One region of the Thioprofundum lithotrophicum genome, then DNA from elsewhere that is predicted to be linked to it. Evidence: predicted binding sites of a transcription regulator. Region 1 holds the regulator's gene; each other region holds the start of a gene.

Region 1 (4,211 bases):
GCGACCGCCTGGTGGTACACCTCGAGGGCGATCGCCTGCAGCGCATCATCGTCGAGGGCCGACCCGCCACCCTGATCCAGACCCCGGCGCCCGAACAGCCGCCGGTCCATGCCTCGGCCCGGCGCATGGAATACGAAGTGGCCAGCCGCACCGTCCACCTGGATCGCGACGCGCAGGTGGAACAGGGCCCGAACCGCTTCCGGGGGGAACACCTGATCTACGACATCGCCGCCGCCACGGTGAAGGCCCGCGCCGGCGAGGGCCGGGTGCACATCACCATCCAGCCGCCGGCGGAAGAAACCGAGAGCCCGCCATGAGCACCCTGCAGGTCCGGGATCTGGTCAAGCGCTACAAGGGCCGCAACGTGGTCGACGGCGTCTCCATGCGCATCGACAGCGGCGAGGTGGTGGGCCTGCTCGGCCCCAACGGCGCCGGCAAGACCACCTCCTTCTACATGGTGGTGGGGCTGGTGCCGGCCGACGCGGGGCGCATCGCGCTGGACGAGCGGGACATCACCCGCCTGGCCATGCACCAGCGGGCCCGCCTCGGCATCGGCTACCTGCCCCAGGAAGCTTCGGTGTTCCGCAAGCTCACCGCGGCCGACAACATCATGGCGATCCTCGAACTGCGCCCGGATCTGGATCGCACCCAGCGCGAGGAGCGGCTCGAGGCCCTGCTCGACGAGCTGCACATCGGCCACATTCGCAACAATCTCGGCCAGAGCCTCTCCGGCGGCGAACGGCGGCGGGTGGAGATCGCCCGCACCCTGGCCATGGAACCGCGCTTCGTGCTGCTCGACGAACCCTTCGCCGGCGTCGATCCCATCTCGGTGCTCGACATCCAGGCCATCATCCGCCACCTCAAGGCGCGGGACATCGGCGTGCTGATCACCGATCACAACGTGCGCGAAACCCTGGGGATCTGCGAACGGGCCTACATCATGAACGCCGGGCGTGTCATCGCCCAGGGCGACCCCGACAGCCTGCTGGCCGATCCCCAGGTGCGCAAGGTCTACCTGGGCGAACAGTTCCGGTTGTGAAACGCAACCCCTCTGCCCTCGCCCTGCTTTCATGCAAGAAATAGGCGAGCCCGGATATTGCACCAAGGTGCCGGATGATTGCGGTCTTTGCAGCCGCGCTCGCGCCGCGCTGGAGCGAAAGGCGTAGCCAACGCTACGTCTTTCGTGAAGCGCAAGCGAGCGCGAGCGAAAAGCCGCAAGGGCCGGCACAGAGGACGGGCGGAAAGAATGACCTTGGAGAAATCGTCTCAAGGCATCAACAAATCTTTATCACTCAAAGACTTGTTCGTCCGCCCGTCCTCGACTTGGTGCAATATCCGGGCTAGAATTGATTCTGCCGCCGCGAAAGCCGCCGGCCCGTGGTACCCCCGAACCGGATCGATGAAACAGACCCTACAACTCCGTCTCGGTCAGCACCTGACCATGACCCCCCAGTTGCAGCAAGCCATCCGGCTCCTGCAGCTATCCTCGCTGGAATTGCAGACCGAGATCCAGGAGGCCCTCGACGCCAACCCCCTGCTGGAGATGGACGAGGACGGCGATGCCGGTCCCGAGGCCGAGGCCGCGCCGGGCGAGCCCGTCGAGGCCACCGAGGAAGCCCTGAGCGAGACGCCCGCCGACGGCGCCAGCGACATCCCCGAGGATCTGCCGGTCGACTCCAACTGGGACGACATCTACGACAGCCTGGCCCCGGTGGGCCCGGGCAGCGCCCCCGCCAGCGACTTCGACCCGCGCGAGATCGAATACAACAGCCGCCCCGGCGGCACCAGCCTGCACGAACACCTCACCTGGCAGATGGATCTCACCCCCTTCAGCCCCACGGATCGGGCCATCGCCGAGTTCATCATCGACGCCATCGGCGACGACGGCTTCCTGACCCTGAGCGTCGAGGAGATCCACGAAGCCCTGGCCGGCGAACAGGAACTGGCGCCGGAGGAAATCGAGGCGGTACTGCACCGCATCCAGAACTTCGACCCGCCCGGCATCGCCGCCCGGGATCTGCGCGAAAGCCTGCTCCTGCAACTGCGCCAGTATCCCATCGACCATCCCCGCCTGGCCCAGGCCATGGCCCTGGTGGAGCAGCACTTCGAGCGCCTCGCCGCGCGCGACTATGCCCAGATCATGCGGCGCATGAAACTCGACGAGGACACGCTCAAGGAAGTGCTGCAGCTCATCCAGTCGCTCAATCCGCGGCCCGGCAGCCAGATCACCGATCAGCAGCCCGAATACATCGTGCCCGACGTGATCGTCACCAAGGTGGGCGACCGCTGGAAGGTGGAACTCAATCCCGACGCCGCGCCCCGCCTGCGGGTCAACCCCACCTACGCCAGCCTGGCCCGGGAAGTGCGCAACCCCGAAGACAACACCTACATCAAGAACCAGCTCCAGGAAGCCCGCTGGTTCATCAAGAGCCTGATGAGTCGCAACGAGACCCTGCTCAAGGTCGCCACCGCCATCGTCGAGCGCCAGACCGGCTTCCTCGAACACGGCGAGGAAGCCATGCAGGCCCTGGTGCTGCACGACATCGCCGAAGCGGTGGACATGCATGAATCGACCATCTCGCGGGTCACCAACAAGAAGTACATGCACACGCCCCGCGGCATCTTCGAACTCAAGTACTTCTTCTCCAGCCACGTCTCCACCGCCGATGGCGGCGAATGCTCGGCCACCGCGATCCGCGCGCGGATCCGCAAGCTGATCGCCGAGGAGGATCCGAAAAAGCCCCTCAGCGACAGCAAGCTGGCCGGCATCCTCGCCGAGCAGGGCATCAACGTGGCCCGCCGCACGGTGGCCAAGTACCGCGAAGCCATGAACATCCCTCCCTCCAACGAACGCAAACGTCTGGCCTGAACAACAAGGAGCCCGCCATGCAACTGAACGTCACCGGTCACCACGTGGAAATCACCGACGCCATGCACGACTACGTCACCAGCAAGCTGGCCCGGCTGGAACGCCACTTCGACCATGTCACCAACGCCCATGTGATCCTCAGCGTGGAGAAGGAACGTCAGAAGGCCGAAGCCACGGTGCACGTCAGCGGCAAGGATCTGTTCGCCGAAGCCGAGAACGGCAACCTCTACGCGGCCATCGACGAACTGGCCGACAAGCTGGACCGCCAGATCCGCAAGCACAAGGAAAAGCTCACCGATCACCGCCGCAGCGAAGGAGCCGAACGCAAGCAGCAGGACATCTCCGGGGAAGCCTGAACCGCCGCCATGCAACTGACCGATCTCCTCTCGCCCGATCGCATCGCCATCGATGTGAACGCGCACAGCAAGAAGCGCGCCCTGGAAGCGCTCAGCGAACTGATCGCCCACGATCAGCCCGGCAGCGCCGAAGACATCTTCGACGCCCTGCTCTCCCGGGAGCGCCTGGGCGGCACTGGGATCGGCAGCGGCGTGGCCATTCCCCACGGCCGGCTCAAGAACACCGACCACACCACCGCCGCCCTGATCCACCTGCGCCAGGGCGTGGACTTCGATGCCATCGACGATCAGCCGGTGGATCTGCTGTTCGCCCTCATCGTGCCGGAGCAGGCCACCGAGGATCACCTGCGCATCCTGGCCATGCTCGCCAGCCTGTTCCAGGAGAGCGAATTCCGCCAGCGGCTGCGGGCCTGCCGCAGCCCGGCCGAGATCCTGAACCTGCTGCGGCAATGGCAACCCGCGGCCTGACGCCGGCCCCGTGGCGCTGACCGCCCGGCAACTTCTCGACCCCCTGCAGGCGAGCCTGGACCTGGCCTGGCAGGCGGCGCCCGCCGCCCGGGATCGGGCCCTGGACGAATCCCGCCTGCGCGAGGCCGGCGGCAACGCCGTGGGCTATCTCAACCCGGTGCGGCCGAACCCCATCCAGGTGCTCGGCCAGACCGAACTGGCCTATCTGGACCAGCTCGGCGCCAACTCGCGGCACGACGCCATCGCGCGGATCCTCCAGCCCCCCACCGAAATCCTGATCGTGAGCGACGCCCTGCCGGTGCCGCCCGACCTGCGGGACCGGGCCGGCGCGGCCGGCATCCCCGTCCTCACCTCGCCCCGTCCCGCCGGCCACCTCGTCGACACCCTGCGCTATGCCCTCACCCGCCGCCTCGCCGCCCGGCAGATCCTGCATGGCGTGTTCATGGAAGTGATGGGCCTGGGCGTGCTGCTCACCGGCCCCAGCGGCGTGGGCAAGAGCGAACTGGCGCTGGAACTGC
Region 2 (4,211 bases), 760 kb from region 1:
GGGAGCCGTTTCGTGACGCGCCGTGAATACATCCCTGTAGGCTCTACGGCCGCATCCCTGCGGCCGAAGGTCACGAAACGGCTCCCTGTCCCGCAGGGCTCAGTGCACACGACGCACCATGGTCTGATATTTGGAACTTCTTATTGGGGCAGGCCGGTCGGGGTGGAGGGGGTCTGGCCGAGGGGGACCGGGCCGCCGGCGTAGCGCAGGAGATGGAAGGTGATGACGGGGGTGCGCTTGACCACCTTGCCGTCGGCGTCGAGAATTTCCGCCTGCAGGGTGTGGGTGCCGCGATCCACGTTGCGCAGGATCAGGGTGAGGCCGCCGGCGCCTTCGATGGGATTGCCGTCGAGCTTCCAGCGCAGCCGGTCGCCTTCGACGATGCCGGGCTCGAGGGCGAGCTGGGCGGTCAGGTTGCCGGCGTTGCTGCGGATGGCTTCGTCGTCCTTCGGCCGCAGGATCTCGAAACGGGTATAGGCCGCAGCGTGTTCCTCGGCCTGCTTGCGGGCGGCGGCCTTGCGATCGGCGGTGGTTTCCGCCGCCTTGAAGCCGGAGGGCTTGGGCATGGTGATGATCGTGCCCCTGGGGACGTTCATCAGTTCGCCGCCTTCGATGGGCTTGTCGCTGTATTCGACGGTGCCGTCGGGATGGACCTTCTTGTAAACCTTTTCCTGTGCCGCGAGGGACAGGGAAAGGCTCAGGGACAGCAGCAGGATCAGGATGCGCATGCCCCGAGAATAGACGAATCGCTGTGGCAGGACAACCGAAAGGAGAATCGCCGGTTCCGGAACACCGACATGCGGGCGTTGCCGGCTCCGCTGCGCTTGCGCCAGCCTGCATCATGGCTTTTTCAGAACGCGGAAAGGGGGTCGCACAGACGAAAACGCCCCCGCAAATGCGGGGGCGTTTTCTCTTGCGCTGACGGACCGTCGATCAGAGCGAGTAGTACATGTCGAACTCGACGGGATGGGTGGTCATGCGCAGGCGCGTGACTTCTTCCATCTTGAGTTCGATGTAGGCGTCGATCATGTCGTCGGTGAACACGCCGCCGGCGGTGAGGAAGGCGCGATCCTTGTCCAGGTTCTCCAGGGCCTCTTCCAGCGAGGAGCAGACGGTGGGGATGTCCTTGAGCTCTTCCGGCGGCAGCTCGTAGAGATCCTTGTCGGCGGCATCGCCCGGGTGGATCTTGTTCTGGATGCCGTCGAGGCCGGCCATGAGCATGGCCGAGAAGGACAGGTACGGGTTGCCGGTGGGATCCGGGAAGCGCACCTCGATGCGTCGGGCCTTCGGGTTGGAGACGTAGGGGATGCGGATGGAGGCGGAGCGGTTGCGGGCCGAGTAGGCCAGCAGCACGGGGGCCTCGAAGCCGGGCACCAGACGCTTGTAGGAGTTGGTGGAGGCGTTGGTCAGGGCGTTGAGGGCCTTGGCGTGCTTGATGATGCCGCCGATGTAGTACAGGGCCAGCTCGGAGAGGCCGCCGTACTGATCGCCCGAGAACAGGTTCTGCCCGTCCTTGGCCAGCGACTGGTGCACGTGCATGCCGTTGCCGTTGTCACCCACCAGCGGCTTGGGCATGAAGGTGGCGGTCTTGCCGTAGATGTGCGCGACGTTGTGCACGCAGTACTTGAGGATCTGGTTCCAGTCGGCGCGGCGCACCAGGGTGTTGAACTGGGTGCCGATCTCGCACTGGCCGGCGGTGGCCACTTCGTGGTGATGCACCTCGCAGACCACGCCCATCTCTTCCATGGCCAGGACCATGGCGGCGCGCATGTCGTTCAGGGAGTCGACCGGGGGCACCGGGAAGTAGCCGCCCTTGGGACCGGGACGGTGGCCGATGTTGCCGTCTTCGTAGACCTTTTCCGAGTTCCAGTCGGCCTCTTCCGAGTCCACCTTGTAGAAGGCGCCGCTCATGTCGGCCCCCCAGCGCACGTCGTCGAGGACGAAGAACTCGGGCTCGGGACCGAAGTAGGCGGTATCGGCGATGCCGGTGGACTTCAGGTAGGCCTCGGCGCGCTTGGCCAGGGAGCGGGGATCGCGCTCGTAGCCCTGGCCGGTGGCCGGCTCGATCACGTCACAGGTGAGGATCAGGGTCGGCTCGTCGGTGAAGGGATCCATCACGGCGGTTTCGGCATCGGGCATCAGGATCATGTCCGACTCGTTGATGCCCTTCCAGCCGGCGATGGAGGAACCGTCGAACATCTTGCCGTCGGTGAACAGATCGGCGTCCACGGTGTGCGCCGGCACCGAGACGTGTTGCTCCTTGCCCTTGGTGTCGGTGAAACGGAAGTCGACGAACTTGACTCCGTTGTCCTTGATCATCTTCAGAACGTTGTCAGACATGTGAGCCTCTCCAGAGATTGAAAAGTGTGGCTAGCGTGAAAAAACCGATGCCCACCTGGTGCATGAAACATGCCACAAGGCAAGCGATTGTTTTCAAAAGGAAAGCGTGACATTCCCCCGAAACTGACGGTCTTGGTGCACCAGAATGGAACACCTCTGTTATTGTTTGCACCAAAACAGTGCTTCATTGAAAGCACAGATCCACCCGCGAAACACAGCGTTCCGGGACCGCGGCCTCGCGGAACCGCCGTGCCAGTGCCTCGGCCGAAGTCTCGGCCAGCGTTTCCACGGGCAGGTGCAGAATCACCTGGATGTGCCCTTCCAGATAGTGCAGGGTCACGTCCAGGATCTGCCGGGCCGCCTCGATCTCCTGCCAGTGGCGCAGCAGACGCTCCAGCAGTTCGCTGCGCAGCGGCAGATCCGGAGGCGAGGGTACCGCTTCGTCGTCCTCCGGGTCAATGTGCACCATGACATCGGTCACCTCGTCGATCTCGGCGATCACCCGCCGGCGCACCGTCTCGCTGACGTAATGGCCCTCCGACACCGAGATGGTGGGCGAGACCTGGATGTGCACGTCCACCAGGGCCTCGCCGCCCATGCGCCGGCTGCGCAGGATGTGCAGGGAGATGACCCCGTCCACGTCGAGGATCGCCTTGCGGATGGCCTCCACCCGCTCCGGCTCCAGGGCCGTGTCCACCAGTTCGCGCACCGCGTTCCAGGCCAGATCCCAGCCGATCTTCGCGATCATCAGGCCCACGCCGATGGCCGCGAGGCCATCCAGGTACCAGTAGCCGGCCATGGCCCCGCCGACGCCGAACAGCACCACCACGGAGGACAGGGCGTCGGAACGGTGGTGCCAGGCATTGGCCTTGAGCATGGGCGAGTTGTGACGCTCGGCCACGAACACGGTATATCGGTAGAGGATCTCCTTCGACAGCACCGACAGCCCGGCCACCACCAGCGCCGCGGCCCCCGGCAGGGCATGGGGCTCGCCCTCCACCAGCCGGTAAACCGCGTCCAGGGCGATGCCCACCGCCAGGCCCATCAGGGCGATGCCCAGCGCCACGGTGGCGATGGTCTCGAATCGGCCGTGGCCGTAGGGGTGATCCTCGTCGGCGTCCTGATGGGCATGCCGGGCGGCATACAGCACCACCGCGTCGGTGACCAGATCCGAGAGGGAGTGGATGCCGTCGGCGATCAGCGACTGGGAGTGGGCCAGGAAGCCCACCACGATCTTCACCACGGCCAGCAGGAAGTCCACCACCGCGCCGATGACGGTGATCCGCACCGTCTCGTCGTGGCGGTGCTGGCGGGCGGTTTTTTCGGGGGAATCGGTCATGTGATCATTGATTTTCGCGGCTCGCGCTGCTCCTGCAGGCGTTTTCTTCTTTCCTTCCGGGGCCGGTCATCCCTCGCCGACGGTGATGGTGATGAGGATCTCGTCGCCCTGCTCCTCGATCGACTCGACACTGTGGCCGTTGATCCGGCACCAGGCGGGGATGTCGTTCTTCACGCCGGGATCGGTGGCGATGATGCGTAGGCGCTGGCCGGGCTGCATATGCTCGACGGCGTCCTGGGTGCGGATCACCGGCAGGGGGCAGAGCAGGCGGCGGGCGTCGAGTTCGCGGGTTTCGCTCATACGTGCCAGGCCGGATCGATGTCGTTGGGATGCAGGGGTTCCACCTCGAGGCGGCGGGGCTCGCCGCCGGGGGGCGTCACTTCCAGCGCCACTTGGGGGGCGCTGCGGCCCTGGCCGTAGCGGGCCGCGATGCGGGCGGCCAGTTCGATGTCGTCGTCATTCACCTCGCCGTCGATCAGCACCAGCGGACCGCCGTGGCTGACGGTCTTCAGGCTGGTGAACTGCTTGCGGT
Region 3 (4,211 bases), 140 kb from region 1:
ATTTCTGGGCTTCCCGGAAGCGTTCGGCGAGGGCCTTGCGCTTGGCTTCGTCCTCGACGATCTGTTCCTTGACCCAGGCCAGGCCGACCCGTTCGATCCAGGGGGCGGTGCGTTCCAGATAGTGGGCATGCTCGCGGTAGAGCTGCATGAAGGCGGCCACGTATTCGAGCACTTCTTCCTCGGTCTTGACGTGCACCAGGAAGTCGGTGGCACGAACCTTCACGCCGCCGTTGCCGCCCACGTGGATCTCGTAACCGGAATCCACGCAGACCACGCCCAGGTCCTTGATGGTGGCCTCGGCGCAGTTGCGCGGGCAGCCGGAGGCGGCCATCTTGAACTTGTGCGGCGTCCAGGAACCCCAGGTGAGCTTCTCCATCTCGATGCCGAGGTGGGTGGAGTCCTGGGTGCCGAAACGGCACCATTCCTTGCCCACGCAGGTCTTGACCGTGCGCAGGGCCTTGCCGTAGGCATGGCCCGAGACGAAGCCGGCCTCTTCCAGATCCTTCCAGATGTGCGGCAACTGCTCCTTCTTCAGGCCATACAGGCCGATGCGCTGGCCGCCGGTGACGTGCACGTACTTGACGCCGTACTTCTCCGCCACCTCGGCGATCTTCATCAGCTCCTTCGGGCTGGTGCCGCCACCCCACATGCGCGGGATCACCGAGTAGGTGCCGTCCTTCTGGATGTTGGCGTGGGCACGCTCGTTGATGAAGCGCGACTGGCTGTCGTCCTGGTATTCGCCCGGCCATTCGCACAGCAGGTAGTAGTTGAGGGCGGTGCGGCACTTGGGACAGCCGTCGGGCGTCTTCCAGTCCAGGGCCTGCATCACGGCCGGGATGTCCTTGAGCTGCTGCTTGCGGATCTGCTCGCGCACCTCGTCGTGGGTCTTGTCGGTGCAGCCACACAGGGGCTTGAGGTGCGGCGCGGTGGAATAGTCGCCGCCCACCACGTGGGCCAGCAGGGCCTCCACCAGGCCGGTGCAGGAGCCGCAGGAGCTGGACGCCTTGGTGTGGGCGCGCACGTCCTCCAGGGTGAAGAGCTTCTTCTCGGTGATGGCCTTGACGATGTCGCCCTTGCACACGCCGTTGCAGCCGCAGATCTCGGCATCGTCGGGCATGGCGGCCACCCGGTTCTGCTCGCCGTGCCCCGAATCGCCCAGATGCGCCTGACCGAACAGGATGTGCTCGCGCATCTCGGAGATGTCGGTGCCGTCGCGCATCAGATCGAAGTACCAGGAACCGTCGATGGTGTCGCCGTACATGACGGCGCCCTTGATCCGGTTGTCCTGCACCACCAGCTTGCGATACACGCCGCGCGAGGCATCCTGGAAGACCAATTCCTCGGTGTTGTCGTCGCCGAGGAAGTCGCCGGCCGAGAACAGATCGATGCCGGTGACCTTGAGCTTGGTGGAGGTGACCGTGCCCTCGTAACGGCCGATGCCGTACTGGGCCAGGTGGTTGGCGCAAACCTTGGCCATCTCGAACAGGGGCGCCACCAGGCCGTAGGTGACGCCACGATGCTGTACGCATTCGCCCACGGCATAGATCCGCGGGTCGAAGGTCTGCAGGGTGTCGTTGACCACGATGCCCCGCTCGCAGTGGATGCCGGCCTCCTTGGCCAGTTCGATGTTGGGGCGGATGCCCACGGCCATCACCACCAGATCGGCATACAGCTCGGTGCCGTCCTTGAAGCGCACCTTCTCCACCCGATCCTTGCCCACGATGGCCTCGGTCTCGGCCGGCATGAGGAAGTTCATGCCCCGCTCCTCGAGGTTCTTGCGCAGCATCTCGGCCGCGGGGCGGTCGAGCTGGCGCTCCATGAGGATGTCCATGATGTGCACCACGGTCACGCTCATGCCCTGCTGCATCAGGCCGTTGGCCGCTTCCAGGCCCAGCAGGCCACCGCCGATGACCACGGCGTGCTTGCCCTGCTTCGCGGCCGCGATCATGCTGTCCACGTCGTGGATGTCGCGGAAGCTCACCACCCCGTCCAGATCCTTGCCCGGGATGGGCAGGATGAAGGGCCGCGAGCCGGTGGCGATGAGCAGGCGATCGTAGTCGGCCTCGGTGCCGTCCTCGGCGATCACCTTGCGTCTGACGCGGTCGATCTTCACCACCTTTTTGCCCTTGTGCAGGGTGATCCCGTTGTCGGCGTACCACTGCTCGTCGTTGAGCATGATCTCGTCGATGGTCTTCTCGCCGGCCAGCACCGGCGAGAGCATGATCCGGTTGTAGTTGCCGTAGGGCTCGTCGCCGAAGACGGTGATGTCGTAGGCATCGGGGGCCACCTTGAGCAGTTCTTCCACGGTGCGGATCCCTGCCATGCCGTTCCCGATGACAACCAGTTTCTCTTTCATGCGTAGCTCCAGATGAATAGCGTGCGTTGCGTGATGCCTGTCAGGTCTGCACCCCTTTCAGCAACTACCGTGCCATTCATTAGAAATTCATAAAACAATCCGTAACCGTTTGTTTTTAATTGAATTATTTTTTACATTCCCCCTCGTTTCGCAGGGACACTCTCCCTGCCCTGCCGGGACGGTTGCACCAAGATGGTGCACACCCTCTTCCTGCCCGCCCTTCACGCCCCAAAGCGCAACGCCGGCGCGCCGGCGGCACCGGCATGGGGCATGCGCCCCTGTCCACCGCCACGGCCGGAGACTGCACCAACATCAGTCACGGCTGATAGAGGCGCCGTCCGGCTGCACTCCGGCTGTGCATGAAAACCACTCGCTCAAACGGGTTTTTCCTTTTTATTCAATGTCTTATGATAATGGCACGCTAATTGCTGTAGAGCCGGCAACATCTTGCAACCCTTTTGCCTTGCCGCTGGAGACCACCATGTCCGTCATCGACCACAGCAAGATCAACCTGCTGTCGTTCTCCGGAAAGATGCGCATCCTGCATCTGACCTGGTTCGCCTTCTTCCTGAGCTTCTTCGTCTGGTTCAACCACGCGCCCCTGCTGGGCGCCATGCGCGACACCCTCGGCCTCACCGATCAGCAGATCAAGACCCTGCTGATCCTCAACGTGGCCCTGACCATTCCGGGGCGGATCATCATCGGCATGCTCACCGACGCCTTCGGCCCGCGCCGGGTCTATTCGGGCCTGCTGTTCGTCTCGGCCTTCCTCTGTTTCGGTTTCGCCGTGGCCGACACCTATGAACAACTGGCCATGATGCGCTTCCTGCTCGGCTTCGCCGGCGCCGGCTTCGTGATCGGCATCCGCATGATCTCCGAATGGTTCCCGGCCAAGCAGGCAGGCGTGGCCCAGGGGATCTACGGCGGCTGGGGCAACTTCGGCTCCGCCGGCGCTGCGCTGGTCCTGCCCACCCTGGCCCTGCTGTTCGGCGGCGACGACGGCTGGCGCTGGGCCATCGGCACCACCGGCCTGCTGGCCCTGATCTATTCGGCCGTGTACTTCTTCTCGGTGACCGACACGCCCAAGGGCTCCACCTATTTCAAGCCCAGGCGCAACGGCGCGCTGGAGATCACCAGCCCCGGTGACTTCTTTCTCTACATCCTGATGAACGTCCCCCTGTACGCGGCCCTGGGCGTACTGGCCTGGAAGCTCGGCCCGGCCAACCTGGGCATGCTGAGCGAAGCGGTGACCGACATCATCTATGCCATCCTCGGCAGCCTGTTTCTGTTCCAGACCTTTCGCATCTACCAGATCAACGGCCACGTGTTCCGCGAGCCGGTGCCGGACATCGAACGCTACAAGTTCAAGCAGGTGGCGGCGCTGGATCTGGCCTACATGGTCACCTTCGGCTCCGAGCTGGCCGTGGTCTCCATGCTGCCGCTGTTCTTCCAGGACACCTTCAACCTCTCGGCGGTGGCGGCCGGCGCCATCGCCTCGGTGTTTGCCGGGCTGAACCTCATCATGCGCCCGGCCGGCGGCTGGATCTCGGACCGCTTCGGCCGCAAGCGCTCCCTGGCGGTGATCCTGGCCGGGCTGGCCGTGGGCTACTTCCTGATGAGCTTCATGGACGCGAGCTGGCCCATTGCCGCGGCCGTGGCGGTGGTGGTGTTCTCCTCCCTGTTCGTCAATGCCGGCAACGGCGCCGTATTCGCCGTGATTCCCCTGGTCAAGCGCCGCCTGACCGGACAGATCGCCGGCATGGCCGGGGCCTACGGCAACGTGGGCGGGGTGGTGTTCCTCACCGTCCTCTCCTTCGTCTCGCCCCAGCTCTTCTTCCTGACCATTGCCGTGGCG
Region 4 (4,211 bases), 1.3 Mb from region 1:
CACCGCCGCGCCCAAGACGGCGAAGTTCGACTTCAGCCTGCCCGAGGGCGAGTGGGACTACGACGTGGTGGTCATCGGCGGCGGCCCCGGCGGCGAGGACTGCGCCCGGGATCTGGTGGAGCACGGCTTCAAGGTGGCCATGATCAACGACTCGCCCCTGCCCGGCGGCGAGTGCCTGTGGCGTGGCTGCATTCCCTCCAAGGCCTGGCGGGCGGCGGCCGATCGCATTCGCGACCGTGCCCACGACAAGCTGCTCGGCATCAAGGGCACCGACAAGCCGAAGCTGGACTGGCAGCAGCTCGAGAAACACCGCCGCGAGGTACTCGAGACCCGCGGCAAGATGGCCCTGAACACCGACAAGGGCGTGAAGATCGACGTCATCCAGGGCTTCGCCAGCTTCGTCGATGATCATCACGTGTTCATCGACACCGGCGCAAACCTGACCGATCCCTTCACCCGTCCGCAGCCGGGCGAGGGCAAGGAGGGCCGCACCGTGAGCTTCGCCGTGGCGGTGATCGCCACCGGCGCGCCGCCCTTCGTGCCGCACATCCCCGGCGCCCACGAGGGCCTGGAATCGGGCGGCGTGCTCACCTCCGACACCGTCTGGAACCTGCCCGAGACGCCCAAGCGCCTTGGCGTCATCGGCGGCGGCGCCATCGGCGTGGAGATGGCCCAGATCTTCCAGGACTTCGGCACCAAGGTGTTGCTGCTCGAAGGCCAGGATCGGATCCTGGCCGAAGTGGAGCCGGAAGTGGCCAAACAGCTCACGGCCATCCTCGACGCCGATCCGCGCCTGACCATCGAGACGGCGGCCAGGGTCACCGGCATCAAGGGCGAGCCGGGCGCCATGAAGCTCACCTGGGAAGGTGCCGACGGCAAGAGCCACAGCTTCACCTGCGACTACGTGCTGATGGCCACCGGCAAGCGTCCGGTGCTCGAGCCCCTGAAGCTCGACAAGGCCGGCGTGGCCGTGGAGAACGGCGTGATCAAGGCCGACGCGCGCTGCCGCACCTCGGTGCCCCACATCTTCGCCGTGGGCGACGTGATCGGCGGCCTGATGCTGGCCCACACCGCCGGCCAGCAGGGCCGTGTCGCGGCCGCCACCATCGCCGGCGAGGACATGACCTACGACGAAACCAAGGACTCGGGCGTGATCTTCACCCGTCCCGAGGCCGCCTTCGTGGGCCTCTCCCTGGATCAGGCCAAGGCCCGCGGCATCGACGCCGCCGAGATCAAGGTGCCCATGAGCATCGATGCCAAGGCCATGATCACCGGCGAGACCCAGGGCCTGATCAAGCTGGTGGCCGACAAGGCCAGCCACCGGGTGATCGGCGTCCACTTCCTCGCCGACCACGCCGACACCCTGATCGGCGAGGGCGTGATGATGGTCGCCGGCGAGATGACCCTGGAACAGGTCGGCCACGCCATCCACCCCCACCCCACCCAGACCGAACTGTTCGGCGACCTGGCCCGCCGCCTCGCCTCCCGCCTGCGCCGCGCCGAACGGCGCAAGAACAAATAGCGGGGCTCGGTGGAAGAAACGCGGAGGGCGCAGAGACGCAGAGAGCGCAGAGTAGTGATGGATTTTGAGCGCAACGATTGCCCATCCATCAAGGATCGATAAATTCGAAAATCCTCTGTGAACTCGGCGTCTCTGCGCCCTCCGCGTTATTTGCAACCCGTTTGAATCGAAGCCAATCTGGCACGGCCGTTGCATTTTTCCGGGCATGAATGGAAAACTGTCGCTTTTCGCCGCCCTGCTGGCCGTGGCCCTGCCGCTGCGGGCAGACTATCGCTATATCCACGCGCCGCTGGATACGGCCGGTTGGGCCAGTGACGGGGATCGGTTGCAGTGTGTGCTCACCCACGTGATCCCGGGGTTCGGCCAGGCGGATTTTCTGCGCCGTCCCAAGCACGGGCTGATCTTCCGGATCCAGGTCCTGCGGGGGCCCAAGGCGGGCGGTACGGCCCGGCTGATGTCGTTGCCGCCGGAATGGAAGCACTTCACCCATCCCCGCAATCTGGGCACGGTGCCGGTGGTGCCTGGCAAGACCCCCTTCTATCTCAACAACGGCTGGGCCCGGCGGCTGCTGGCCGAGCTGGAGACCGGCATGATCCCTGTCCTGCGCTACCGGGACTGGGCCGATGGCAGCGACATCGTCGAGCTGCGCCTGACCAGCCTGCGCTTCGGCGAGGCCTGGTCGCGTTTCCAGCATTGCGAACAGAACCTGCTGGGGTACGATTTCGACGACGTGCGTCACACCGTCTTCCAGTATGCCTTCGGCCAGACCTCGCTCGATGCGGGCATGCGCGCGCGTCTGGATCAGATCGCCGAATACCTGCAAATCGACCCTTCCGTGAAGCGGATCCGCATCGACGGCTGGACCGACAGCAAGGGCTTTGCCCGCATCAACCTCAAGGTGGCGCGCAAGCGGGCCGAGGCGGTGCGTGATTACCTGATCGGCAAGGGCTTGCCGGCGGCGCTGTTCCGGGTCGTACCCCACCACGAGAAAGACGTGAAGTTCAGCAACCGCACCCAGGCCGGTCGCAACCGCAACCGGCGGGTGGAGATCACGCTCATGAAAGGGTAAGTCCGGCACGTTCGTGCTGCCCATTTTGGTTCCGAAATCGGTATAATTCCGCTCTTTCCCGGCCCGCCGGGCAGCGATTCGACGCGACGGAGAACCCATGAGCGAGATCAAGAAAGTGGTCCTGGCCTATTCCGGTGGCCTGGACACCTCCATCATCCTCAAGTGGCTGCAGGACACCTATGGCTGCGAAGTGGTCACCTTCACCGCCGACATCGGCCAGGGTGAGGAGGTGGAGCCGGCCCGGGCCAAGGCCGAGGCGCTGGGCGTGAAGGAGATCTACATCGAGGATCTGCGCGAGGACTTCGCCCGCGATTACGTCTTCCCCATGTTCCGGGCCAATGCGGTGTACGAGGGCGAATACCTGCTGGGCACCTCCATCGCCCGGCCACTGATCGCCCGGCGGCTGGTGGAAATCGCCCGCGAGACCGGCGCCGACGCCATCGCCCACGGCGCCACCGGCAAGGGCAACGACCAGGTGCGTTTCGAACTGGGCGCCTATGCCCTGATGCCGGAGGTCCGGATCATCGCGCCCTGGCGGGAATGGGATCTCAATTCCCGGGAGAAGCTCATGGCCTATGCCGAGCAGCACGGCATCCCGGTCGATTTCAAGCAGGGCAAGAAGTCGCCCTATTCCATGGACGCCAACCTGCTGCACATTTCCTACGAGGGCGGGATTCTGGAAGACCCCTGGGCCGAGCCCGAGGAAGACATGTGGCGCTGGACCGTCTCGCCCGAGCAGGCGCCAGACGCACCCCGCTACATCGAGCTGACCTTCGAGAAAGGGGACGTGGTGGCCATCGACGGCGAGGCCATGAGCCCGGCCACGGTCATGGAGACCCTCAACCGGATCGGCGGCGAGCACGGCATCGGTCGTGACGACATCGTGGAGAACCGCTACGTGGGCATGAAGTCCCGCGGCTGCTACGAAACGCCGGCCGGCACCATCCTGCTCAGGGCCCATCGGGCCATGGAATCCCTGACCCTGGATCGGGAAGTGGCCCACCTCAAGGACGAACTGATGCCCCGTTACGCCACCCTGATCTACAACGGTTACTGGTGGTCGCCGGAGCGGGAGATGCTGCAGGCGATGATCGACGCTTCCCAGGCCACGGTCAACGGCGTGGTGCGCCTGAAGCTCTACAAGGGCAACGTGATCGTGGTCGGCCGCAAGTCCGACACCGACAGCCTGTTCGACGAGAGCATCGCCACCTTCGAGGACGATGCCGGCGCCTACGATCAGAAGGATGCGGAGGGCTTCATCAAGCTCAATGCCCTGCGCCTGCGGATCCGCGCCCAGCGTCAGCGCCGCGGCTGAGCGGCGCCATGTTCAGGCGCAGTCGGCGCGCAGACCGTAGCGGCGGGCGAGCCAGGCATCCAGACTGAGCTTGCCGGGGCCGCTGAACAGCAGCGGCAGGAACATGATCAGATACATCAGGGGCAACTGGTAGCCGTTGTTGCAGACGTTGTAGCCGTTGCCGGCATGCACGCTATACCAGGCCACCAGGGTCAGGATGATCAGCGCAAGGCTGAAGAAGCGGGTACCCAGCCCCAGCACCAGGCCGAGGGCGCCCAGCAGCTCGAACCAGGTGGAGAGGAACCAGCTGATGTCGGGTGGCATGA

What was found. The regulator sigma-54, encoded in region 1, starts transcription at its own class of promoters, with help from an activator protein. The targets are predictions, from matches to a motif close to TGGCANGNTNCNTGCTT.
Region 2: glnA (glutamate--ammonia ligase) is a predicted target of sigma-54. The motif match lies at 2,399-2,415, and genes of this name have one in related genera.
Region 3: nirB (nitrite reductase large subunit NirB) is a predicted target of sigma-54. The motif match lies at 2,415-2,431, and genes of this name have one in related genera.
Region 4: ACZ5BH_RS10145 (flagellar protein MotY) is a predicted target of sigma-54. The motif match lies at 1,701-1,717, and genes of this name have one in related genera.

Annotation. Positions count from the first base shown of each region.
Region 1 covers NZ_AP042379.1:481,864-486,074, forward strand. The annotation lists gene lptA (lipopolysaccharide transport periplasmic protein LptA) at 1-317, shown strand, start outside; gene lptB (LPS export ABC transporter ATP-binding protein) at 314-1,039, shown strand; gene ACZ5BH_RS02240 (RNA polymerase factor sigma-54) at 1,400-2,869, shown strand; gene hpf (ribosome hibernation-promoting factor, HPF/YfiA family) at 2,887-3,225, shown strand; gene ptsN (PTS IIA-like nitrogen regulatory protein PtsN) at 3,235-3,693, shown strand; gene hprK (HPr(Ser) kinase/phosphatase) at 3,704-4,211, shown strand, end outside.
Region 2 covers NZ_AP042379.1:1,241,954-1,246,164, forward strand. The annotation lists gene ACZ5BH_RS05895 (DUF4124 domain-containing protein) at 141-728, opposite strand; gene glnA (glutamate--ammonia ligase) at 934-2,340, opposite strand; gene ACZ5BH_RS05905 (cation diffusion facilitator family transporter) at 2,525-3,679, opposite strand; gene ACZ5BH_RS05910 (sulfurtransferase TusA family protein) at 3,746-3,979, opposite strand; gene ACZ5BH_RS05915 (tRNA (5-methylaminomethyl-2-thiouridylate)-methyltransferase) at 3,976-4,211, opposite strand, start outside.
Region 3 covers NZ_AP042379.1:623,073-627,283, forward strand. The annotation lists gene nirB (nitrite reductase large subunit NirB) at 1-2,356, opposite strand, end outside; gene ACZ5BH_RS02880 (NarK family nitrate/nitrite MFS transporter) at 2,838-4,211, shown strand, end outside.
Region 4 covers NZ_AP042379.1:2,148,179-2,152,389, forward strand. The annotation lists gene ACZ5BH_RS10140 (FAD-dependent oxidoreductase) at 1-1,522, shown strand, start outside; gene ACZ5BH_RS10145 (flagellar protein MotY) at 1,728-2,591, shown strand; gene ACZ5BH_RS10150 (argininosuccinate synthase) at 2,689-3,906, shown strand; gene ACZ5BH_RS10155 (HvfX family Cu-binding RiPP maturation protein) at 3,919-4,211, opposite strand, start outside.